2 linked regions of the Methanospirillum hungatei JF-1 genome follow. Each later gene encodes a partner of the first gene's protein in a complex. Links are inferred from orthologs where the notes say so. Each region holds a gene or a part of one and is shown in the gene's direction. Other genes may lie near its edges.

Region 1 (12,422 bases):
ATCGTTCTACACTGCGTATATATGGTTTAACGGATGAAAACATCGTCCGTCTTGATATGACAACAGTAAACAGCAATGGAATTATCGATAAAAACGGATTAATACAATTTGGCAACTCAAAAGATGACGCCTCCCTCCCTCAAATAAAAATCGTACTTTCAGTGCTTGATGTGCTGGGTTTGCCCCTCACCGTTAGTGTAGTCCCTGGAAATTGTGCTGATGATCCTCTCTATATCCCTGCAATGGAAAAGGTGAAAAAATCTACGGGACAATCTGGATTACTTTTTGTGGGAGATTGCAAAATGGGTGCCATAGCAACTCGTTTGTATACGACTATCAATAATGACTTTTATTTATGCCCGTTATCAGAAGTCTCTCATCCTACTCAGGAAATTTATTCTGCAATCATAGCACATCAGGAGTCTAATCTTTCCTTCACACAAGTTTCACGATCGTACTATGATGGAAGCGATGCGATTATAGCCGAAGGATTTGAGAAAAAAATATCTCATTCAATGGAATATGAGGGGAAAATCATAACCTGGGAGGAACGGCTAATCTACGCAAAATCATTTGCTCATGCAAATAAATTCAGATTATCACTTGAAGAGCAAGTAAAAAAAGCTTTCTTTGAGATAAATTCAATGAATAAAAGAGGAAAGGGAAAGAAAATTTACCGAACAATCGAGGAAGCAAAAGAAAAAGTACATGCTATTCTTGGAGATAAGGGATTAACAGCGGTATTCGAAGTTGAGTATATCGAGCATATTAGTAATACTCCAAAACGAAAATACGGAAACAATCCCGCCAGAATTGAACAATCGACGAGAATTGAGGTTAAACCAACTATTAACTTGCAAGCCCTTCAACAAGCGCAGGAATTATCAGGATGGAGGGTATATGTAACAAATAAACCAGAAAATGAATTATCGATGCAAGATGTTGTTCTGACTTACCGTGATCAGTATATCATAGAGCATCAATTTCATCGGCTGAAGGGAAAGGCACTTTCACTTGCCCCAATGTTTATTCAACGAGATGACAGAATTGATGGTTTAGTGAAGTTTTTGACTATTGTAATGAGACCACTTGTTATTATTGAGAAAAAAGTCAGGGATTCGCTGAAAAGTAGAGGTCAGGGTTTGAGTGGTCTTTTCGAATATAATCCAACGAAAATAGTAAATAATCCTAAAACTGAAAGAATTATTGAGTTTTTCAAAGAGATTTATTTGTTAGTTTCATTTTATGGTGAACAGGTTTTTTACACAATTACTGGGATAAATCAAAAGCATCGAGAGATTTTAAATCTGATGAATGTTGATATTAGTGTTTATACTCAATTGGGATCAATTCAGGAATCTGAATTTAAGATCAGCGAACGGTGAGAATTACCATTCATGACACCAAAAGAACAGTCTCCAACAACCTTACTTATCAGCTCACGCAAAGACCCGGCCGGTTCACTCATTCATGAAGAACTCTATTCATTCCTAGAAGATGACAAAAGGGCTCATTCCCATATCAGACACTGGCATGCAGAAGAACGGCTTATCTATCTTGACGGCCCCTCCCTGCCCCATGATGCAGATAGGATTCTTTTTCTATCACGCCATGCCAGTGAACGGCCACGGCCGGTTTTAACGGTCCATGTCACTGGCAATTTTGGATCTGCTGATTACGGGGGACGTCCAAACACCCTGACACCTGCAGCAACCGGCCTTATGCATGCTCTTATCAACCGGCTGATCATCCATGCTCCGGAAGGGTATGAAGTTATGTATGAGGCTACCCATCATGGTCCGACAGACATCCCTCTGCCCTCCTGTTTTATCGAGCTCGGTAGTACAGAGAAGGAATGGAATGACCGGATTGCTGCCAGGGCAGTAGCACAAGCGGTACTGGATGCTCTTCTCATGGATACCTCATCGGTCATCCCATTAGCAGGATTTGGAGGGACGCATTATGCCCAGCGTCAGACAGAGATCACAAAATTAACCAGAGGCGGCTTTGGTCATATTATGCCGACCCGTGATATTCCTCACCTGACGGATGCATTATTTCAGGATATCATCTCTTCTACCGGTGCTTTTGCAATCTATATTGATGGGAAATCCATGTCTGGAAAAGAGGAGCGGATGATTACCGGTCTTGCAGACAAGCATACCATCCCGATCCTTGGTCAGGGGGATCTGATGCGGCTCTTTGATCTCCCGTTCTCTGAATATATGTCTATCAGAAACCTTGCAGAATCACTCATTCCCGGATCATCAATCGTTCTCCATACCATCCTGGAGATGCCTGCCCCGGTCTCCCTGACCATTCCGGGTGAGCTGGTCGATGAAGTTATGAAAGTTGCTGCAGAAGAGTTCATTTCTGCGCTAGACTCATTTCCAATCGTACATATGACCGGGAGAGGAAAAGCATGTCATCCGGTTTTTATTACCGATGCAGCATTCAGCGGCAGAATATCGGATGAATTAATACATCTCTGTGTAACATTGTTACAGGACAGATACACCTGTTCTTTTGAGGGGGATTCTTTAATCATCAAAAAATTACGGTTTGATCCGAAGAAAGCCAAAAATCTGGGCATACCCTCTGGCCCGCTCTATAGTGAGCTGATGGCAGGAAAGCCGGTCGAGGTTGGTGATTCGGTTATCTATCCGGAAATGGTGATGACAGAGACAGAAAAGCGGATTCACATTCCGCAGAGGCAGGCCAGATGAAATCAATCGTTGAAGAAGCGCTCAACAGGGCAAAAGCAGAGCAACAGATTCCGCAGAATAATAGTGATCTTGATGCTGTTCTCCGGACGATGACAACCCGGATCTCAGTTATCGGTTGTGGAGGTGCCGGGTCAAACACAATTACCCGGATGAAGGATGAGGGGATTGCAGGAACCACCCTGTATGCCATCAATACCGATGCCATGCATCTTGCAACCGTCAAGGCAGATCACCGTATTCTTATAGGAAGACAGCGGACACGAGGTCTTGGGGCAGGATCCTATCCGCAGGTCGGGGAAGAGGCAGCACTTGAGAGTGAACATGACATCCGACGGGCTGTTGAAGACTCTGACATGGTCTTTATCACCGCTGGTCTTGGCGGGGGAACTGGTACTGGGTGTGCTCCGGTGGTTGCACGGGCAGCCCATGAAGAAGGTGCCCTGACTATAGCCATAGTCACCTTACCTTTCACATCTGAAGGGGCCATCAGGATGGAGAATGCCGAGGCAGGGCTTGAACGTCTTCGTGATGTTGCAGATACCGTCATTGTCGTTCCGAATGACCGGCTCATTGAGGTTGTACCGAAATTGCCACTCTATGCCGCATTCAAGGTAGCCGACGAGGTCCTGATGCGGGCGGTCAAAGGTATCACCGAACTTATCACCGTGCCCGGTCTGGTAAACCTTGACTTCGCCGATGTGCGGGCCATCATGGAGAAAGGAGGAGTTGCCATGATCGGGATGGGTGAGAGTGATGCCCAGGACAAATCTGCGGATTCGGTGCGCAAAGCCATACGATCTCCTCTGCTTGATATCGATATTTCCTGCGCTACCTCTGCTCTAGTTAATGTTACCGGAGGGCCGGATATGACCATGGCTGAAGCTGAGGGTGTTGTTGAAGAGGTTTATGCCCTGATTGACCCTGATGCACGGATAATATGGGGAGCTCAGATAGATCCAACGATGCAGAACACCATACGGACCCTGCTTATCCTGACCGGCGTTCGGTCGCCACAAATATATGGTAGAAATGAAAAAAATAACCCGAAATTTCAGAGACACTTTGAGATTGATTTTCTGAAGTGATATACATGGAAATCCCCAAACTTGACATCAATTTAAACGAGGAACTTTTCCGCAAATACATGCGTATCCTCAAACTGGCCCGCTTTCCAACACGGGATGAGTATACAAAAATAGCACTCGTCGCTGCGGCAGGTGTCGTACTGATTGGAATTATCGGGTTTGCAATCTACGAACTCTTCCTAGTACTTCCGGCCTGATTCGTATGGAGAATGAACACCGTCTTACCCGCATTTTCGCGGTAAAGACCACAAACCGGGCAGAACGGTCGGTCGCAGACAATATCGACAAGGCGGTGCGGGACGCGGATAATGATATCCGGGTTATGTCAGTTATTGTCCCTGACGAACTGAAAGGATATGTTCTGGTAGAGACCGATGAGCCGATCGCCAGGGTCCAGGAACTGATGGAACATGTTCCCAGTGCGCGCACTGTCCTACCAGGAGTTACCACCCTGGAAGAAGTCGGTCACTACCTGATACCAAAACCGGCAGTCAGTGGCATTGACGAAGGGACGATTGTTGAACTTATCAATGGTCCGTTCAAGGGAGAAAAAGCGGTAGTCAAGCGTGTAGACGCCTCAAAAGAGGAGATTACCGTTGAGCTGTATGAAAGTGTTCTGCCGATTCCTATCACGGTTCGGGGTGACCATGTCAGGGTCATCGACCGTGGTGAGGACGACTCATAAGGTAGCTCCGACAACCTGGCAGGACATATTCTTTTTTATCTATCCTTCCAACCTTTATGAACCCAGATGGACATAACCGTCCTGACTGGTGATACACAATGGCAGAAGTAGTCGAGGTACTAGTACCCGGTGGCAAAGCCACTGCTGGTCCGCCACTCGGTCCGGCACTGGGTCCCCTTGGTATCAACGTCAAAGCTGTTGTTGATGAGATTAACAAAAAAACCGCATCCTTCAATGGTATGCAGGTTCCTGTCCGTGTAGAGGTGGACGAGAAGAAGAACTTCACCATCTCGGTTGGTATTCCACCCACGACAGCGCTCATCATGAAAGAAGCAGGCGTTGAAAAAGGCTCTGGTGAGCCGAACACCAAGATTGTCGGGGACGTGCCACTTGAGGCTGCTGTCACGATTGCCAAAATGAAACTTGATGACATGCTCTCCTATGATCTCAAGAATGCGGTCAAGGAAGTTGTCGGTACCTGCGTATCGCTCGGTATTACAGTTTCAGGCAAAAAACCCAAAGATATGCTCAAAGAGATAGATTCGGGCGCTCATGACGCAGTCCTCGTGGGATAGAATCGATATGTAACCATAGAAGATCGTGGAATCAATCACGGTCGCATCACTATGGAGGAACCTGATGGTAGAGAAGAGCGTCCTTATTGACGCATTGAAAAAGGCAAAAGAACAGGCGCCTGAACGGAAATTCACCGAGAGTGTCGATATGACCATTAACCTGAAAAATATCGACATGTCTCAGCCGAAAAACCGTATTGATGAGACAATCCTCCTTCCCCACGGGAATGGACGAGTAGTCAAGATTGCCGTTCTTGGTTCTGGTGACATTGTCACTCAGGCACGAGAATCCGGTGTTGAACTCATCATGGGACCGGAAGAAATTGAGCGCCTTGGAGGTGCCCCTCGTGAAGCACGTAAAATTGCATCCGAGCATCAGTTTTTCCTTGCAGAAACGCAGGTTATGAGTCTTGTCGGAAGATGGCTTGGTCCACGACTTGGTCCACGAGGCAGAATGCCCCAGCCGATTCCCGCCGGTACGGATATCCGTCCAATCGTGGAGCGTCTTCGGAAATCTGTCAAAATCAGAACCAAGGACAAGATGTCATTCTCACTCAAGGTAGGAACAACCGCCATGAGTGAAGAGGAGATTGCAGAGAATATCGATGCAGTCCTCAAGCGTATTCTCTCAAAACTTGAGATGGGTGACTTCCAGGTCAGATCGGTCTATATAAAGACAACGATGGGGCCGTCTGTGAAGGTGGAGTTATAATGGCATTGTATACCGCACATCTGCCCCAGTGGAAGAAGGATGAGATTACCACTATCAAGCGTCTCTCCAGCGAATATAAGCTGGTAGGACTTGTTGATATGTATGGAATCCCAGCCAGACAGGTGCAGGATATCAGAAGAAATCTTCGCGGGAAAGCCGAATTGATTATGACCCGTAACACGCTCATCGAACACGCATTCGGTGAGATTGGGGGATCCATAACAGACCTCTCTTCACACTTATCCGGACATTCTGCTCTCATCTTTACCAATGAGAATCCTTTCAAGCTCTACAGCATGCTTGAAAAGACAAAAACAAAGATGGCAGCACGTCCTGGAGAGACTGCACCGGAAGATATCGTCGTTTCAAAAGGACCGACCAGTTTCCGTCCAGGTCCAATTGTCGGTGAGCTTCAGCAGGCCGGCATTCCTGCAGCAATTGAGGCAGGAAAAGTTACCATTCGTGAAACAAAAACTGTGGTAAAAGCCGGTCAGGAGATCAACAAAAAACTTGCAGATGCACTTGCAAAGCTGGATATAAAACCGATGGATGTCGGTCTTATTCTGCAGGCAGCCTTCTACGAAGGAAGTATCTACGAGTCTGATGTTCTGGCAATCGACGAGACTGCATTCTATAACAGCATTATCACCGCTGCAACCCACGCCTTTAATCTGTCAGTCAATGCTGCATATCCAACCAGGGATACCGCATCTGCACTGCTGACCAAGGCTGTCCGTGAAGCACGCGGAGTTGGTGTCGAGGCTGCAGTCACCAGTAGTGACATAATCGATGCTGTTCTTGGAAAGGCACAGGCTCAGGCCATGGCCCTCCAGAATGTTGTCGGATAATCAATATGCTAACAATACGAGTAATCGGAAAAATATTTAGGTGAATTAACATGGAGTATGTATACGCTGCACTCCTTCTGCACAAGGCAGGAAAGGAGATCAACGAATCCTCTGTTCAGGCAGTACTTTCTGCCGCTGGTATCGCTGTCAACGAATCACGTGTCAAGGCACTTGTCGCATCCCTTGATGGTGTCGACATTGAAGATGCAATCAGCAAGGCAGCAGCAGCACCGGTCGCTGTTGCAGCAGCTCCTGTTGCAGGTGCAGCTCCGGCAGCAGCAGCAGCAGAAGAAGCACCAGCTGAAGACAAGAAGGCAGAAGAAGAGAGCGGAATGGCAGGGCTTGGTGCTCTGTTCGGCTAAACTCTTTTCTTTTTTCTCTTCGACAAAGTTATTATTTGTTCCAGAGTTCACAATTCATTGAAGAACTAGGAATTCTTTTCTGTAAAAATCAGGGGTTGAGAGCCGTTGCATTATACGACGGGTTCATCTCATCATACGAAACACCGAGTCTTTTCAGAATCGTCGGTGTGATATCTTTCTGATCGCCGGTCAAATTATATCCCGGTTCATTGGTCACCATCCAGAGAGATATCTGTCCGGTATGATCTTTGGGACCGGTATTGAACCCGTGATCAGTCGTGACATATAATACCGTCTTATCAGAAATCCCCAGATCCTTGAGGGCTTTAAGAATATTTCCGGTCGCTTCGTCTATCTCCTGAATTGCCGTAATCTGCTGAGGAGATCCTGCCCCGTATGCATACCCTGCATCTGCCGCATCCCTGAAGTGAGCGAAGATAAAAAAGCGACCCAGAGATCCGAAATGGTAGACTGATTCAGATGCAACCGACCCGACTAGACCTGCATCACTGTTCCGGTCATAGTAATAATCAACCACCTTGCCTGCATGATAAAAGGGCAGCCCTTTGAGCGTCCCAAGACTTCTCTCCTGTGATGCCACAATAGCAGTACTGATATTACCTGATCCAAATGCATCTTCAAGCCGTTCAAATACCGTCATCCCATGAGGGATCTCGCCATATCGCATACTTTTAAAGACTCCGGTCTGTTCCGGTGAATAACCAGTCAGAATCTGGGCGTGACCGGCCATGGTATCCGGATAGTGATCGGTTATTGAGATATTGATAAAACTGCCATTTTTTAAAAGAGAGGAGAGATGAGGAAGAGAGCCGGTTTCAAGAAGATTTTGGAGGGTATCTTTAGAAATGCCATCCCATGAGATGAGGATAATACCCCGTGGATCCGAAGGAACTGCAGAAACATTCCCGATAATGATACAAATCAGCAGAAAAAGTACAACCACACTCTTTCTTTTGGTATTACACAGATGGTCTTTCATATCAGAACAGACTCCGTCCATAACGCTGACCAATTTTCAGAAAATAGGACTGATGATACTCCTCCGCAGGCCAGAAAGTTTCTGCCGGAACAACCTCTGTCGCAATTGCGGCATGATATCGGCCTGACTGGTTCATCTCCGCAATAAACATTTCTGCCTCCTCTTTTTGCTCAGGTGAGGTATAGAAGATGACGGAGCGGTACTGGCTGCCGACATCAGGCCCCTGCCTGTTTACTTCTGTTGGATTATGCAGGGAGAAGAAAATTTCCAGAAGTTTTCGATAGGTGATTGCCGTATCATCATATTCAAGAGCAATTGTCTCTGCATGACCGGTCGTATCTGAACAGACCTCCTGATAGGTAGGTTCTATTGTATGCCCCCCCATATATCCGACTTTGGTATTGATTACTCCCGGCACTTTCTGAAATCCTGCTTCAATGCCCCAGAAACAGCCACCAGCAAAAAAGGCAATTCCCATATACCGATCTTGATCTGAAGACTATTTAGTGAGATGGGTGAAGAAAAATTTAAACTATAAAGGAAATTGTTCATTATGAAATATTCTCTAGCCGGGCTTTTCAGCCTGCTCATGATTCTCTTCTGCGCATCACAGGCAAGTGGAGATTTAAGAACAATCTCACCAGGAGGGACCGTGTTTCTAGGAGAAGAAGGACTGGACATTTCTGCAACCGGTGTTATGAACGGAGGGCAGATTGGATGGTGGGCTCCGGGGAGCAGCAGGAGTTCAGACCCGACGGAACTCATGACGGTATCATCCCCTGACTCATTTTATGTTTCGCCATCAGCCTTTTCCGGGAAAGAGGGGCTCTGGTACTCCTGGCCGGAAGGTAGCCCGGTATTCCAGGTAAAAAGGCCACAGGTATCGGTCAGAGTTTATGATGAGACTGCGGATTTTGATGCAACCGGAAAATGGATCCCAAGAGGAGATGCGGTATCATTCCGGATATCATCAAATGTTTATGAAGCAAATTCCCGGGGAGGTCCGGACGGGCAGGTGGATATCGTTCTCACCAGTCCTGAAGGTGCAAAATACTCTTCCGTGTCCGGCCCGTCCGGATCTTTCAGTCTGTCCGGGATTCCGCTTACCTCATCTTTAACCTCCACCGGTCCTGTCTGGAATACCGGGGGAGTTACCGTCGGGACCTGGACCGTTCAGGCAGAACTCTCAATGAACCGCATTAAGGATAATATGCCGGATACGGGGGCAGGGATATCATCTCCGGTGGAAGTTCTTATTCAGAATATCAATCCCCTCATTAAAGCACCAGTAGCGATTGAGATCGGAACCCCCGAACCGGATATAACTCCAATGGTCACACAAACAACACCTCCCGCATATTCAGCCCCGGTTACAAAACCCATAACCCCGGTCCAGACTGTAGAGACACAGGTACAGATCCCTGCACCAACGTTCACGCATGTTCCAACCCCCACCTATACAACCGTACAAACTATCGAACCAACACCGGAGAAAACACCTGAATCAACACCAGTCCCTGAACCTACCAAAGCCCCTCTCGGTATACTATCAATTATTGGAGCAGGATTCGTTCTGATGGTTCTGATAAAACCCTGAAAATGTATTCTGTACCGGATTTCATCGCCCTCTCAATCAATACTTATTTTACCAGCCAATAGATAGTAGTGAAAGAGATGTCCCATCTGAAACTACCGATAGGTATCCAGTCTTTTACTGAAATCAGAACCGGGGGATATGTCTATATTGATAAAACACCTCTGATTCACTCATTAGTACAATCCGGAAAATATTATTTTCTTTCACGTCCCCGGCGGTTTGGAAAAAGTCTTCTCATCGATACGTTTGATGCGGCTTTTTCACAGAAACCGGATCTCTTTTCAGGACTTTTTCTGGACAGTCCGGATTCAAAGTGGGACTGGAATAAGAGGAACCCAGTCCTCCGGATAGACTGGTCACTCTCATCCCCACGGACACCAGCAGAGTTGAAAACACAGATACATGAGCTCATCTCTGCCTGGGCAAGGACCTGGAATTTTGAACCTTTTGAGACATCGATTGGCGGACGATTTTCATCATTAATCAGGGATATTCACACGAAAACAGGTGAACAGATCGTTATCCTTGTTGATGAGTATGACAAGCCTATCCTCGACACCCTGGAAGATCCTGTTCGTGCGGCTGATATGCGGGATATTTTGCGTGACTTTTATGGATTCATAAAACCGCTTGATTCTCATATCAGGTTTGTTTTTATCACCGGTGTATCGAAATTTATCAAAACCGGTATCTTTTCCGGTCTGAACAATCTTCAGGACATAACCCTTGACTCCCGGTACTCCACCATCTGCGGATATACAGAAGAGGACATCAGGACCTCCTTCGCATTCTGGTATGAACAATATGATCCTGATCTCATCCGTGATTGGTACAACGGGTACTCCTGGACCGGTAAATCAGTCTATAATCCCTTTGATATTCTTTTGTTTTTTGATTCAGGTATCTTCAGACCGTACTGGTTCGAGACAGGAACACCATCATTTCTGCTAAAAAACTGGCTGAATGAGCCACGATTACCCGCAGAGTATGACGGAATGATATCAGGTGATGATATTCTCCTTTCATTTAACCCGGAAAAGATAACGGTTGAAACCTTATTATTTCAGACCGGATACCTCACCATCAGATCCTGGTCATCTGACGGCATCCGGGGATTTCGATGCACACTCGGGTATCCAAACAAAGAAGTGAGAACGTCTCTCAACCTGCTGTTCTCTGAGGCTCTTTCCGGTTATTCACTCTCGGATAATCGTGATATCCTGTTTTCGATCCTGGAACTGGGGGATGAAGAAGGATTACATGCTCACCTTCAGTCTTTCTTCGCATCAATTCCTCATGACTGGTACCGAAGAAATCCCCTTGCAAGATTCGAAGGGTATTGGGCAAGTCTCATGTATTCGTATCTTGCAAGTCTAGGGTTCGAGGTAATCCCGGAAGATACAACGAATAAAGGTCGGATAGATCTGACGGTTAAAACACCCTCATATATCTGGATCTTCGAATTCAAAGTAAAGGGCATCGGGCAAAAAGGAAAAAAGGATCCACTTGATCAAATTGACGAACGTGGATATGCAGAAAAGTACCTTTCAGACCCCCGGCAGAAGATAAAGGTCGGCATCCTGTTTGATCCTGAAACGCGAAATATTGAATCCTGGACAGTTGGATAACCTTTTTTCCGAATTCACCTGGAGCGGATGATACCCCTCAGGGACCGATAATTATCTTCAATGATAAGTAATAATGAATACTATGAATCTTGGAGTGACGATTATCAAATCACGGCGGAGCGTCAGATCATACATTGACAAACCACTCAGCGATGAAATTATTAAAGAAACCCTTGAGTGTGGTCGTCTGGCTCCGACAGCAATGAATCTGCAGCCCTGGCTTCTTGGTGTTGTAACAGATCGTGATCTGCTGAAAAAAATTGCAGATTTTACCGATCATGGGAAGTTCATCGCTGAAGCAGCAGCCTGTTTTGTCATATGCGGGGATAAAAATGCGAAATATTATCTGGAAGACTGCTGTGCAGCAACCATGAACATGATAACCTGTCTGCAGTCCTATGGTGTCGGGACCTGCTGGGTTGCCGGAGATAAAAAAGAGTATGGGGCTGATATCTGTAAACTTCTGGAGATACCAGAGCCTTATTCATTAACATCACTCATTCCGGCAGGGTACCCGAAAGAAGTGAAGGTTCCAAGCAAAAAACCGGGAAAAGAGATCTTCTTTACCAACCGGTGGTCACCGGAAGAAAAATAAGGGATTGAATAATCCAATCTTGATTTTACCGTCCATTACCATTATATAGACTGGAATAACTTGACCACGTCTGTATAATCAATTCTGTTATTTCCTGAAAAGTCAAATGCTGCCACCGGTTCATTTTTACTGATCCAGTCCATCTGCTTAAAGAAGGTCACCACGTCCGAGTAATCTGCACGCCCATTTCCGTTCACATCCTCATACTTCCCGTCACCATTGAGGTCTTTTGGTGGCTGGCTCATACCCGGAAGGGCAACAACACCCGAAGAAGAACCTCCTCCGCCAAGGGCTTTATAAACATTAATTCTTCCACCAGAAACTGTTTTCCCAGAGAATGCAGGGAGTTTATCGACGGTGTCCATTATCTTAGCCTTCAGAGCTGCAGGAGTCATGGATGGATTCTTCGAGAGCAGAAGGGCTGCAAGACCTGCTACATGAGGTGTTGCCATTGAGGTCCCTTTCATCTTCACATACTGATGACCGAGTGATGTCGGATACGTAGACATAATCCAGTCTCCAGGAGCCGCGACGTCTACGGTGGTTGCGCCATAATTAGAGAATGAAGGTATCCCATCCTTTGCATCAGATGCTGCAACTGATATAATC
Region 2 (12,550 bases), 1.1 Mb from region 1 along the record:
TAAGCCGCCCAAGCATCGCCCGTCTGACCAGAGACAAAATCCGTGAGGTCTTATCCTCACCAAGCAGTTTATCCTCAGGACGTCGTTCTTCTATCTGTTTTCTTCCGATGATCCGATCAAAGAAACTCCGGTCCTTTTCAACCGGAGCAGAATTGATAACTTCACTGATGGCATATCCGACAGAACTGATACCTCCACCCCGAAGGGTATTGATAATCTCGCTGGAATCGACGACCATCTCACCGATACCCAGCTGACCTATCTCACCTGCACGGAACAATAACCCAAACCTGCGGACTATCTCATCATTCAACCGGTCAAATGCGCCCTTGATACTCTCGCCTTCATTTTTCCAGGCGCTGTTGTCAAAAAGAATAACATTATCTGCTTCTTTTACCAGAGTTGCAAGACTTCGTGCAGCATTATAGGAATATAACCGTCCTTCTTCCGGAGCGGGGAGAATCCCCAGAACATAGACCGGCTCTTTATAAATCTTTTTCAGATGCCGTGCAAGCACAGGCGAACCGCCTGAACCTGTTCCGCCACCAAGTCCTGATACGATGATGAATGCTTCAGTATCGCCAATACCTTTGCGGTCAATAGCATTCATGATGATATCAATCTCGTCAAAAGTAATCTGGGCACCGGTATCATTATCGGTCCCCACGCCATGACCTTTGACGCTCGTCTGACCGATCAGGACACGATCCTCAAAATTGAGGTGTTGTAATCCCATCAGATCAGTTCTGGCTGTATTTACCGCAATAGCACGAAAACTGCTGCCATTGGTTCTATTGTCAAACTCAATGAACCGGTCAACAATTTTGCCACCAGCCTGACCAAATCCTATAAAAAACACTTTCATGGAGGTACACCAGTTGTATGAAATATCGGAATTCTGATTATTTGGTACATCTTTCCTTTATACATTCAAAAAGCTTCTTCAATGAGCAGGATGGGAATATCTAAGGGATTATAACAGAATATGCGGATAGCAATAATAGGAGGAGGCATATCCGGACTTGTTTCGGCATACAGGCTTTCTAAAGACCATAAAATTACAATTTACGAAAAGTCAGCAGAGATAGGGGGGCTGCTCTCATCATACCACCGGAAGGCATATTCCATTGAGCGGTACTATCACCATTTCTTCTCAGGAGATCGGGCATTTTTACACCTTTTAGATGAATTGAACCTATCTGATACGATACTCTGGCTCAAAGGGTCAACCGGTACATACCAAAACGGGACCATCTATCCCCTCACCACCCCCCTCGAAATACTGCTCTATCCTCACCTTAGCATATTTGAAAAATTCAGGCTCGCATTATTCACCAAAAAAGTCAAACACTTTGATCTGTCACACCTTGACACCATAAGCGCAGAGAAATTCCTTACAGAGCAGCTTGGAGAGAAAATTTACCGCTCATTCTTCAGGCCACTCCTGAATTCAAAATTTGGTCAGAATGCAGAGAAAATCTCTGCCGCATGGCTTGTCAGCCGGGTGGCCATCCGTTCGGACAGAAGTCTTGGGGGAGAGCGGCTCGGATATCTTGAGCGGGGGTTTTCATCCTTCATCGAAAGTCTTTCAAATACGATAACCGGATATGGAGGAGAGATAAGAATAAACACACCGGTTACCAGCATACAAAAAGCCGGGGGGGAATGGTATATAAATGATGAACCATTCGATGCCGTCATTGCAACCATCGCACCCGGTCTTCTGAAAAAAACCGGTCTTGATATTCCGGATATCCCCTACCAGGGAGCGGCCTGTCTGACCATGGGGCTTGTCCGTCCTGTCACTCAGGGTATTTACTGGATTAATCTGTATGATGATGCCCCCTATGGAGCTGTCATCGGACATACCTGTTTTGCCCCAAGAGCATGGTATGGTGAGGATATCGTCTATCTTGCATCATATTACACCGGCACGCCGCCCACCGACCTGAAGGAACGGATGATAGAAGATTTCCAGAGAAAATTTTCAGTCAGGAGTGATGAGATACTATGGGCAGAAATGACTAGAGACCCCTATGCCGGGCCGCTGTATCTTGCCGGGTATAAAGAGCAGATGAACATGATATCAGTTCCCGGACTTGTTCTTGCCGGTATGTTTTCTGAAGAGAACTATCCGGAGCGGAGTATTGAGGGATCGGTTCGTGCCGGACTCAGGGCTGCAGAAGAGATCGTCAGGATGGAAAAGAATCCGGAAGTGACCTGAGTGACAATATCAAATCCGGTAACAGTTGTCATTCCGGTGTACAACGATGTTCATGCCCTAAAAGAGGCGGTACCACGAGTTCTGCAGACGCTATCCTGCATTGCTACAGAGTTTGAACTCATCATAGCCGAGGATGCCAGCACCGATGGATCTGCTGAATTAGCAGCAAAGTTTGCCCGGGAGAGCCCACAGGTCATCCACCTTCACCGGGATGAGCGGCTGGGGAGGGGATCGGCCCTGTCTCGTGCTGCCTCAATAGCCCGTGGAGATATCTTCTGTTATTTTGATGTTGATATGGCAACCGACATCTCCCATCTTGAAGAACTCCTTGGCCGAATTACTGAAGGGTATGATCTGGCAACCGGTTCACGGCTTCTTCCGGAGAGCAGAATCATCAGAAGTTGCAGCCGTGAGATTAAAAGCAGGGGATATAACTTCCTGGTCCGGCTTATTCTGAAAAGCACCCTCTCTGATCATCAGTGCGGATTTAAGGCATTCAGAACCGAAGTGCTCAGGGACCTTCTGCAGGAGACGTGTGATACCCACTGGTTCTGGGATACCGAGATCCTTGTACGTGCCCAGCATAAAGGGCTTCGTATCGCAGAGATCCCGGTAATCTGGACAGAGGGACAGGGGACGACAGTCAGATCAGGTGATATCTGGAAGATGGGACGAGCAATTCTCCGACTCTGGTGGCAGCTCCATGTATCGTAAACTCTGTGCTATCATCTTCTCTGTTCTTCTGGCAGTAGGAATCCTGGCCGTCATGGTCATCAGAGTCTGGAATGACCTGGCCGATGCACTTGCTTATGTAAGACCGCTCTATCTTATCCCGGCATGTCTTATCTGCCTGTGTGCCTGGTTTGTCAGGGGAGGGCGGTACCAGTCCATCCTCTCGCGGATGCATGTATCCATTTCACTCATCTTTTCAACGGCCTGTATCTACATATCACAAACGGTAAACCTTATCGTCCCAGCCCGGCTTGGAGACCTGATCCGGGTGGTCCTGCTCAAGCATGATTATGATGCAACCATCTCCCAGGGTCTCTCCTCCATCATCGTGGAGCGGGTTTTTGATATCATATCGGTAGCAGTCCTGGGCCTTTGCGCAGTGGTCTTTGTGCTGAACGCCCCGTCCTGGGTTCTCATGCTGCTCGTTCTTCCGCTCGTGCTTGGGGGAATCTTCTTTCTGGTTCTCATCCTCACGGGCAAAGTTCAGACTGACAATAAATACATCGGGTATGTTCTGACGATGATGAATGAGATGCGGAATGCATCCCTGACTCCCCGATCCGCATGTGTTCTCGCAGTTACATCACTTGGTATCTGGATACTTGATACTGCCATCTGTTCCCTTGTTGCCCTTATGTTCGGGCAGGATATCCCTTTTTCAATCGTCCTGCTTGCAGTAGTTGCAGGAAACCTTGTAAAAGCAGTCCCCCTCACACCCGGCGGAGTCGGGACCTATGAATTTGCCCTTGCCGTCATCTTTGAACTGGCAGGGACAAGTCCGGCAGTATCCACCCTTATCGCAGTCATCGACCACCTGATTAAGAATGGTATCACCCTTATCGGAGGGGCGATCTCTATCATGTACTTAGGAGACTGGGTAATCCCCGAACTCTCTGAAAGTATTAAGAAAAGACTGAAGGATGAATCATAAGGCATGATTGAATCAGGACAGATTATTGCGGTATTATCCTGGCTCTTCCTTCTTTTCCTATTCCATCTCTCTCTCTATCCCTTGATAAAAGAATACCTGCCCAAAATTGCGGTCCCCGTATCCTGGACTGCGGGATTTATCCTGACCGCTCTTGCAACCTGGTATGCAGTCTTTTGTGGTCTTCCTCCCTATACTGGTCTGATCCCGATCATTGTTGCATATCTCTGCACCGGAATATTTCATAAGACGGGACATTACAAAGCCATCCCCTCAGAATGGCGCTACTACCTGCTCTTTTTCGGCGTGTTTCTTGCCATGCTCGTCGTCAGGGCATACAATCCTGATATCAACGGGGCGGAGAAATTCATGGACCATGGATTTCTTGCATCGATTCTCAGAACGCCCCTGGTTCCCCCTCTTGACCCCTGGTTTGCCGGAGGGTTTCTGAATGTATACTACTATTTTGGTCACTGGATCATAGCAACACCGGCGATGCTCACCGGGATCCCCTCAAACATCCTCTTTAGCCTTGCTCTCCCCACAATCGCCGCACTTTCTGCCGTCAATCTCTACGGAGTGGGACACCTGACCCTACGGCGTACCAGATTACTCCCGGTACTGGCATTTTTTGTCGTAAATCCGTACTTCATCTACCTTGGCCTTACCGGAACCAGGGCCTTTACCCTTCTCTGGGATAGCAGCAGAGTCATTCAGGACACTATCAACGAATATCCACTCTTCTCATTTCTGTTTGGTGATGTCCATGCCCATGTCCTTGGTATCATGGCCCAGTCATTTCTGGTTCTCATGGTAACCGCTGCGTTGGTATGCTGGAGAGATGGAACCAGGGCACGTATCTTAATTCTTCTCCTGACTGCACTCGGGCTTTCGGTAATTCCGGTAGTCAACAGTTGGGATGTCCTGATTTGGGCACCGATGATTCTGGTAACAGGCTTTTGTCTGATTGGACGTGAATATAGAGGGGCACCAGCCCTTACAATTCAGGTTGTTATGCACACTGTGCAGACAATGATCCGGGAGCGGGGGGGACAATGGTTCCAAAAACCCGTGATTGCTGCAGGATTTTATCTCCTCCTTGTTCCGGCCCTGAGTCTGGCCCTCATCAGTCCGCTCCTCCTTGGGATGCATACCCAGGGAATTGCAGGGATTGGGTTTGTCCATACCCCGACTGATATCTGGCAGTTTATCATGGTCCATGGCTGGTTCTTTGCTGCCTTTTTATTCTCTTTCAGGTCAGAACTCAGAAAAGTCCCTTGGATCCTTCTTGCTATCTTCCCGTTCTTTCTGACCGGGTACCTCTCCGCTGCACTTGCAACCCTGATCCTGATTTTTGTCATCAGGCGAAGATCAGGATCTGCAGATCTTCTGGCTGCAGGAGGACTTACAATTCTGCTCTTTTGTGAACTTATCTACCTGGCAGATAACATGGGAGAGGTCTATTACCGGATGAACACGGTATTCAAACTCTATATCGGTGCCTGGCTCCTCTGCGGAACTGCTGCGGCCCTGATGATTGGAAACGAGCTGGATGCATATATCACCAGAAAACCAGGGCGGACTTCACGGGTCATCAGTGTATCTATCATAATCCTGCTCTGTCTCTGCCTGATTGTCCCCCCGGTCATCGTCTCAACCATTCACGGACCACATACCCCTACCCTGGATGGCATGGCATGGCTTTCACAATCTCATAGGGAGGATGCTGAAGCTCTTGCATTTTTACGAACACTCCCCGGTGAGCATATTATCGTGGAAGCAGCCGGGGATGACTACCAGTATACCTCACGGGTCTCATCATTCACCGGAATCCCGACGATCATCGGATGGCAGTTCCATGAATATATGTGGAGGGGGAATTATCCGGAAGGCTGGTATGGTGAGCGGGGCAATCATATCAGGACCATATATGAAAACCCGGACCAGACCATCCCCCTCATGGAACGGTACCGGGCAGATCTGCTCTATGTCGGCCCTGAAGAGCAACAAAAATATACTATTTCGATACCTGCCCATGACCTTCAGGAACTCTACCGGAATCGCGATGTCGTGATCTACCAGCATCAGGCTTGATGAAACCCGGCCAGTCGGGGAGATATTTCCCTTGGAAACAAAACCAGATCTACGAACCTTTAAACGCCCACAATCGTAACTAATATGGCACATTCGTCATCTGCTGATGAGTGATGACGGAGGGTCATGCCCCTCCTGAATGAGGTGAATTCATGGCAAACTACGTTACCTTTGAAGTCTCTGAAGAGATCCAGAACAAGGCTCTTGAAGCCGTCGAAGCCGCACGTGAAAGCGGAAAAATCAAAAAGGGCTCCAACGAAGCCACCAAGGCCATCGAGCGCGGGATCGCACAGCTGGTCCTTATTGGCGGAGATGTTGAACCAGCAGAGATCGTCATGCATCTTGGACCACTCTGCGAAGAAAAGAAGATTCCGTATCTCTTCATCAGCAAGCAGAATGATATCGGCGCTGCTTGCGGACTGGAAGTCGGCTCTGCTGCTGCAGCTATCGTAAAGTCCGGAAAAGCAAAAGAGACCATCGATGAAATTGCTGCCCAGATAGCAGCTCTCAAAGCTGAGTGAATACCATGGACGGAACGCCCGCTGAAGTAATCGAGGTTATCGGGTCAACCGGTATGCATGGAGAAGCCATGCAGGTGAAAGCCCGTATCCTTGATGGCCCGAACAAGGGGCGGATTATCACCCGTAACACGGTAGGACCGATCCGTGAAGGTGATGTTCTGATGCTCCTTGAGACTGAACGTGAAGCAAAGAAACTTTCCCGGAGGTAAGAACAATGATTGATACGCATATCTGTTCTTTCTGCGGCCTGCAGATGGAGCCTGGAACCGGGAAGATGTACGTCAAAAAGGACGGACAGATTTTCTATTATTGCAGCACCAAGTGCCAGAAGAACCATAAGCTCGGACGTATTCCACGCCGTGTCAGATGGACCACCGCTGGCCGGAAAGCTCTTGGCAAGGTATAACAATGGAACGGACATTTCTGATGGTAAAGCCAGACGGAGTTCAGCGCGGACTGATCGGTGAGGTTATCACCCGGTTTGAACGCCGCGGATTCAAGATGGTTGCCTCACGATTTGAAAAACTTCCTGATGCACGGGTCATGGAGCATTATGCTGAACACGTGCAGAAACCCTTCTTCCCAGGTCTGAAGGCATACATCACGTCCGGACCGTGTTTCCTTATGGTATGGGAAGGAAAAGATATCGTAAAGATAAGCAGGGATATGATCGGAGCAACCAATCCGGCCGGTGCTGCACCAGGTACGATTCGTGGAGACTATGCCCTTGAGATAGGGATGAATGTCATCCATGGCTCTGATTCTGTTGAAACTGCAAATCGCGAGATTGCTATTCATTTCAAACCGGAAGAACTTGTTTCATATACCCGGATAGATGAACAGTACCTCTACGAATAATTTTTTTTTGGTTTTACCATCTTTTTTCCATTCCGGTTCATTGAACAGATGTTTCAATACAAAAGAAGTAAAATAGTATCTGACTGGTGACCTGGAATGAACTCAGAAAACCGGACGATCAGAATCACTTCACTCTGTATCCTTGTATCTCTTCTGATTGCCGTCGTTCTGATATCCGGATGCACAGAGACTGACCGCCTTTCAGACGAAGCAAAGACCGCGTATAATTCTGGAAGGTATGCCGAGGCAGTATCACTCTATAACCAGGCCATCGAATTGTCAGGAAGCAATAGTCAGCTCTACTACCTGAAAGGGCAGGCCCTTTTTGAACTAGTCAGATATAAAGACGCAATAGATGCGTTTACGGCAGCAATACGAATACAACCGGATTATCCTGAGGCATGGTTCATGAAAGGCAGGGCCAGTTATATGATGGGTGATTATGATGAGGCTGTCAGGTCATTCTATAAGGCAATCGAACTTGATGAGACCAACACCGAGTACTGGTATCATCGGGGCCTTGCTCTGTCAGGCCGGGGACAATATGATCTTGCCATCTCTCATTTTGATAAGATACTTCAGATGAACCCATCGCTGGAGAAGGCCTGGAGCTCACGCGGGTATGCCTATGTTATGGAAAAGAACTATAATGATGCGCTGGATTCATTTGAGGAAGCATTGAAGATAAATCCAGGCAATGCAGAGAACTGGATAAACAAGGCATCAGTCCTGCGGGTTTTGGGAAGAACTGATGAGGCTGATATCGCCATAAGTCAGGCAAATCTTCTCTATAAAAAGCAGGGAGAGGTTATTGCCCGTAAAATCCCAAAAACTCCTATAACAGTTATTCCCTGACCCGGCAGGAAGACATTTCATATTTCTCTGACAACCTTTAGAGAGAATTGTGCATTCAGGCACCTGGAATGTGTATCTTCATGAAGTTCGTTTCAACTGTTGTATTGGCCCTGTCTGTGCTGATGCTTATTCTCCTGTGCGGATGTCTGGGAACTGAGGGATGGAGTGCACAGGACTGGATAGAGCAGGGAAACCGGTTTGCAAAAGACGGACTCTATACAGAGGCAGTGGATGCATATAGTCATTCAATCCGGCTTGACCCGATAAACCCAAAGGTATGGACCTACCGTGGCATTGCACTTCAGCATCTTGGTCGGCAGCAGGAGGCTATGAATGACTTCGATGAGGCAATCAGGCTTAATCCTGATGAGAGTGGCGCCTGGCAGGGGAAAGCATCCTCATATATAGAGAGTGGTCAGTATAAACTTGCCATAAAATCTGCAGAGCGGTCACTGGAACTGGCAGGACCCCAGGATAAAAAGGAGAACTCATGGCTGCTGATTGGATTTGCATACAACCGGCTTGAACAGTATGAAGAGGCCTTGCAGAGGTTTGACAAGGCTATCGAGATAGATCCAAAACGGGTGGATCTCTGGCAGCATAAGGCTTACACCCTGACAAAGTTAGGCAGGTACATGGAAGTCCTGAAATGCTATGAGGTTATGACTGGATTAGAACCAGACAGCCCGGAACTCTGGAATAAAAAAGGAGAAATTCACCTGGCCCTCGGTCAGATCAATGAAGCAAATGAAGCTTTCGCAATGGCAAAAAGCCTGATTGAAAGAAATTAAAATTTATTTTCTATTTATACTCTCCAAAGAGCATGAGCAGATCTCTGATATGGGAGTCACATTCCCTGATGAGGGGCTCTTGTGACGGAGTAACCCCTGCTGTCTTTAGCATGGATACCTGAGTCTCAAGAGCATGAAGATGGCCGATAATCTTGGACCTGATAATATCATGTTCGGCCGGGGGCTGGACCTCCTTTTTCTTTCGTACTGATTCACGGATCTTATATGCAAGTTCAGTGAACTGAGCACGCGGATCCCCGCCTTTCTGAATGTAATAATCAGCTCCGGCATTGAGGGCCTCGATAACCACATCCTCCCTGCCTCTTCCGGTAAAGATGATAAAGGGGATATGATTTCCTTTTTCCCGAATTGCCTTGAGAAAACCCAGCCCGTTCATAACCGGCATCTCATAATCAGAGACCACGGCATCAAAGCCCCGCTCATTCAGCAATGCAAGCCCTTCCTCGGCGGAAAGCACAGTGGTTACGGAAAACTCCCCATGCCTTTCCAGAAAAGCACGGGCAATATCCAGAATGACGGGTTCATCATCAACAAGCAGGACGGATATCATAAATAGAGACTTATTGCCATTCAAGGACTTTAATCATGGCGATGCAGGATCAAAAAAGGGGCGGTACAGGTCTGCCCTTGCCCTATGCATTAAAAAAGTGAAGATATGCAAATGCTACAAGAATTACCACAATCAGCACCGCACTGATAACATCACCAAAACCAAAGACCAGTTTATGAAGGGGGAGATTTTTTCGGGCCCGATACCCCCGCATATCAAGAGTAAGACCAAGGACCTGAGTTTTTGCAAGTGAATTTGCAACGAGTGGTATCATAATCGGTTTCATGCTTCTGATCTTTCCGGATATACCAGTTCCCGGGTTATAACCCCGGCAGAGCTGTGCTTCATGGATCCGCCTGGCCTCCAGCTGAAGACTTGGAATAAACCGGAGCGCTATTAGGAGCATGAGAACATAATCGACCGGAAGGCGGAATGCCAAAAGTCCGGTCACCAGATCACTGGGTTTTGTAGTCACGACAAAGAGTTGAAATGCCGTTATCATCACGATAAACCGGAGGGAGAGGATAATACCAAAGAGAAGTCCCCCAAGAGTGATCCCATATCCCTGACCTCCGGGTTCACCAGACTGAAGAATGGTGAGTAACAAGTCACCTTCCTGGACCGTCAGACTGGTGAGTATCACGAGGAAGAATGACAACAGGATAAGGAACGGTACCTGATTGATTATCTCTTTGATAAGACCAGAAAAAAGGGCACCAAGCACCAGAACACCAATGAGAAAACAGAGAAACGGCACCTGGGCCGACATTACACATAACCCGACGATAAGAATTACCAGGAGCAGCTTGGTGACCGGATTCAGATGATGAAGCGGGCTGTTACCCGGTATATACTGCAGAATCTCACTCATGATGCACGCCCCTTCAGGTTATGATAATCCCCGATGACCCTGCCGTTCTCCATCGCAATGATCCGGCTGGCATACTCTTCGGCAATCCGCATATTATGCGTAACCATGATGATGGTATGCCCGCTCTTCTGCAAAGTCAGCATGAGATCCATCATCCGGTCAGACTCTTTCTCGTCAAGTCCGGTGGTCGGTTCATCCAGAATGATAAGTCCGGGTTTCATGGCAAGAATACAGGCAACCGCAAGCCGCTGCCGTTCCCCCCGTGAAAGGTGCCGGGGATAGGTTGCTTCAGAGCCCGATAGCCCGACCATGGCAAGCACACCTCCAATGACCTGATCAGGGGAGTCTGCTCCGATATTTTCAAGGCCAAACATGATCTCATCTCTGACACTGTCAGCAAAGAGCATGGTATCTGGGTTCTGAAACACAAGACCGGTCTGCTTGACAAGATCGATGACCGGTGCCGTAGCTGCATCCAGGCTCCGCACATGCACTGATCCCTCGTCAGGTCGTAACAGACCGTTCAAATGCTTCACCAGAGTCGTCTTCCCTGAACCATTCTCACCAAGGATTGCAATAAACTCACCTTCATAGAGGGTCAGTGAGACGCCACTGAGCGCTTCTATTGTGCCATATCGTTTGATCAGGGAATCAATGGTTGCGATAACCGGACGATTCACCGGAGAATATGGCTCAAGATCAGGATCGGTATAGAGGGCTTTCATCGAGCCCTGCTGCTCAGGGAAGATCTCATTAAATGTCCCTTCCCTGCTGATATGACCCTCTTCCATGACGATAACCCGGTCTGCAACATTCCGGTATCCTTCAAGGGAATGATCCACGATGATGATGGTCTTCCCCCTGGCCTTCAGATCCTGCAGGATCTCAATAATTCGGGATGTTGCCACTACATCCAGCTCTGAGGTCGGCTCGTCCAGGATGATGATATCAGTATCCATCGCAAGGGCTGCGGCAATGGCAACCCGTTGTTTCTGACCGCCGGAGAGGGCATAGGGTGGACGTTCACGAAGATGGGTGATACCACAGAGTTCCATGACATCTCTGACCCGATCCTCTATCTCCTGTTTCGAATCGATCCTTGTCTCAAGGCCTGATGCCAGTTCTTCCTCAACACTGGTGAAGATGAGCTGGGAGTCTGCATCATCAAAGACCATGCTGACATACCGGTTCAGTTCACCGACACCTGCATACTCAGTCACCGGCCTGCCGTTCAGAGCAAGATACCCGGAACAGGTTCCGCCAAACTCATGCTGAAGGATGCCGGACAGGGCATAACAAAGCGTTGTCTTTCCGGCTGCAGTCGGACCGGTCACCAGGACAAGTTCTCCGGCTCCGATAGAAAGAGTGATGTCCCGGAGGGCCGGGCGGACTCCCACCGGGTACGTGTAACTGAGCGCTGTTGCGAGTATCATGATCTCCGGGATAATGCCCGTGATGCAGGAACATACAGAATCTGTGCGATAATGGTGTTGATAATTGCAGTCGGTATGACTATCATAACCATCATGGCACTAAAGAAGGCATACAGGCTTTCATAGTTGAATGCCTTGAACAGCAGACCAGGTGCGACCATCACCAGCAGCATAACCACACAGAGGAAGGAGATCCCGCTTGCAAAGGTTGCGACCAGAGTTGCAACGGATGGTGCTGCAGCAAACCGGTTTTTGAGTGCCTGGAAGACGAGCAGACAGGCAACGGCTCCGATTGGCTCACTGATAAGATTTCCTGGCGGGAATATCGAGTGACTGATAAGAGCACTGATGATGCCACCAATAAACCCAATCCCAAGAGCCTGGGAGAATTTCGGGACAACCAGCATGATAGCCAGACAGTAGAAAACGATGACAAAGTTCGGTACAAGGAATGGCGGTAATGGTGCGTATAAGGCGGCAAACCGTGCAATTGCACCGACCGCAAGTAAAATGCCGACAATGGCAATATCCTGTGATTTCATAGTATCAATTATCGTGAATGTATATCAGAATTTATTCAGAAAAGCAATACCGTAAACATGAGAATTTGGTGTCATCGCCAAGAGCGGGGCGAACCCGGACATGCACCCCGACGACGATGATGGACATATT

The links.
Region 2: MHUN_RS03455 (region 1) and rpl7ae share a complex: the UniProt entries of both Methanocaldococcus jannaschii proteins name them as parts of the 50S ribosomal subunit. The link is inferred for Methanospirillum hungatei JF-1 from one-to-one orthologs.

The regions. Positions count from the first base shown.
Region 1 is NC_007796.1:754,487-766,908, reverse strand. Bases 4,187-6,959 are described here. They hold MHUN_RS03455 (50S ribosomal protein L1), read left to right. Parts: upstream 4,187-5,135; coding sequence 5,136-5,783; downstream 5,784-6,959. Other genes in these bases: rpl12p (50S ribosomal protein P1), read left to right, coding at 6,682-6,959; MHUN_RS03450 (50S ribosomal protein L10), read left to right, coding at 5,783-6,631; MHUN_RS03460 (50S ribosomal protein L11), read left to right, coding at 4,595-5,071; MHUN_RS03465 (transcription elongation factor Spt5), read left to right, coding at 4,187-4,496. Also shown: MHUN_RS03485 (IS1634-like element ISMhu4 family transposase), read left to right, coding at 1-1,385; MHUN_RS03480 (D-aminoacyl-tRNA deacylase), read left to right, coding at 1,398-2,726; cell division protein FtsZ, read left to right, coding at 2,723-3,811; MHUN_RS03470 (protein translocase SEC61 complex subunit gamma), read left to right, coding at 3,817-4,008; more of MHUN_RS03465, read left to right, coding at 4,014-4,186; more of rpl12p, read left to right, coding at 6,960-6,993; MHUN_RS03440 (alkaline phosphatase family protein), read right to left, coding at 7,082-7,993; peptide-methionine (S)-S-oxide reductase MsrA, read right to left, coding at 7,995-8,471; MHUN_RS03430 (DUF3821 domain-containing protein), read left to right, coding at 8,547-9,590; MHUN_RS03425 (ATP-binding protein), read left to right, coding at 9,668-11,218; MHUN_RS03420 (nitroreductase family protein), read left to right, coding at 11,301-11,813; MHUN_RS03415 (S8 family serine peptidase), read right to left, coding at 11,855-12,422. UniProt on the Methanocaldococcus jannaschii protein: Probably involved in E site tRNA release. Binds directly to 23S rRNA. Protein L1 is also a translational repressor protein, it controls the translation of its operon by binding to its mRNA.
Region 2 is NC_007796.1:1,820,534-1,833,083, forward strand. Bases 4,914-7,814 are described here. They hold rpl7ae (50S ribosomal protein L7Ae), read left to right. Parts: upstream 4,914-6,130; coding sequence 6,131-6,499; downstream 6,500-7,814. Other genes in these bases: MHUN_RS08360 (DUF2298 domain-containing protein), read left to right, coding at 4,914-5,978; MHUN_RS08370 (30S ribosomal protein S28e), read left to right, coding at 6,505-6,708; MHUN_RS08375 (50S ribosomal protein L24e), read left to right, coding at 6,714-6,905; ndk (nucleoside-diphosphate kinase), read left to right, coding at 6,908-7,357; MHUN_RS08385 (tetratricopeptide repeat protein), read left to right, coding at 7,454-7,814. Also shown: MHUN_RS08340 (tubulin/FtsZ family protein), read right to left, coding at 1-865; MHUN_RS08345 (NAD(P)/FAD-dependent oxidoreductase), read left to right, coding at 986-2,224; MHUN_RS08350 (dolichyl-phosphate beta-glucosyltransferase), read left to right, coding at 2,225-2,938; MHUN_RS08355 (lysylphosphatidylglycerol synthase transmembrane domain-containing protein), read left to right, coding at 2,928-3,887; more of MHUN_RS08360, read left to right, coding at 3,891-4,913; more of MHUN_RS08385, read left to right, coding at 7,815-8,212; MHUN_RS08390 (tetratricopeptide repeat protein), read left to right, coding at 8,293-9,003; MHUN_RS08395 (response regulator), read right to left, coding at 9,014-9,574; MHUN_RS08400 (energy-coupling factor transporter transmembrane component T family protein), read right to left, coding at 9,657-10,445; MHUN_RS18700 (ABC transporter ATP-binding protein), read right to left, coding at 10,442-11,878; MHUN_RS19505 (tryptophan transporter), read right to left, coding at 11,875-12,420. UniProt on the Methanocaldococcus jannaschii protein: Multifunctional RNA-binding protein that recognizes the K-turn motif in ribosomal RNA, the RNA component of RNase P, box H/ACA, box C/D and box C'/D' sRNAs.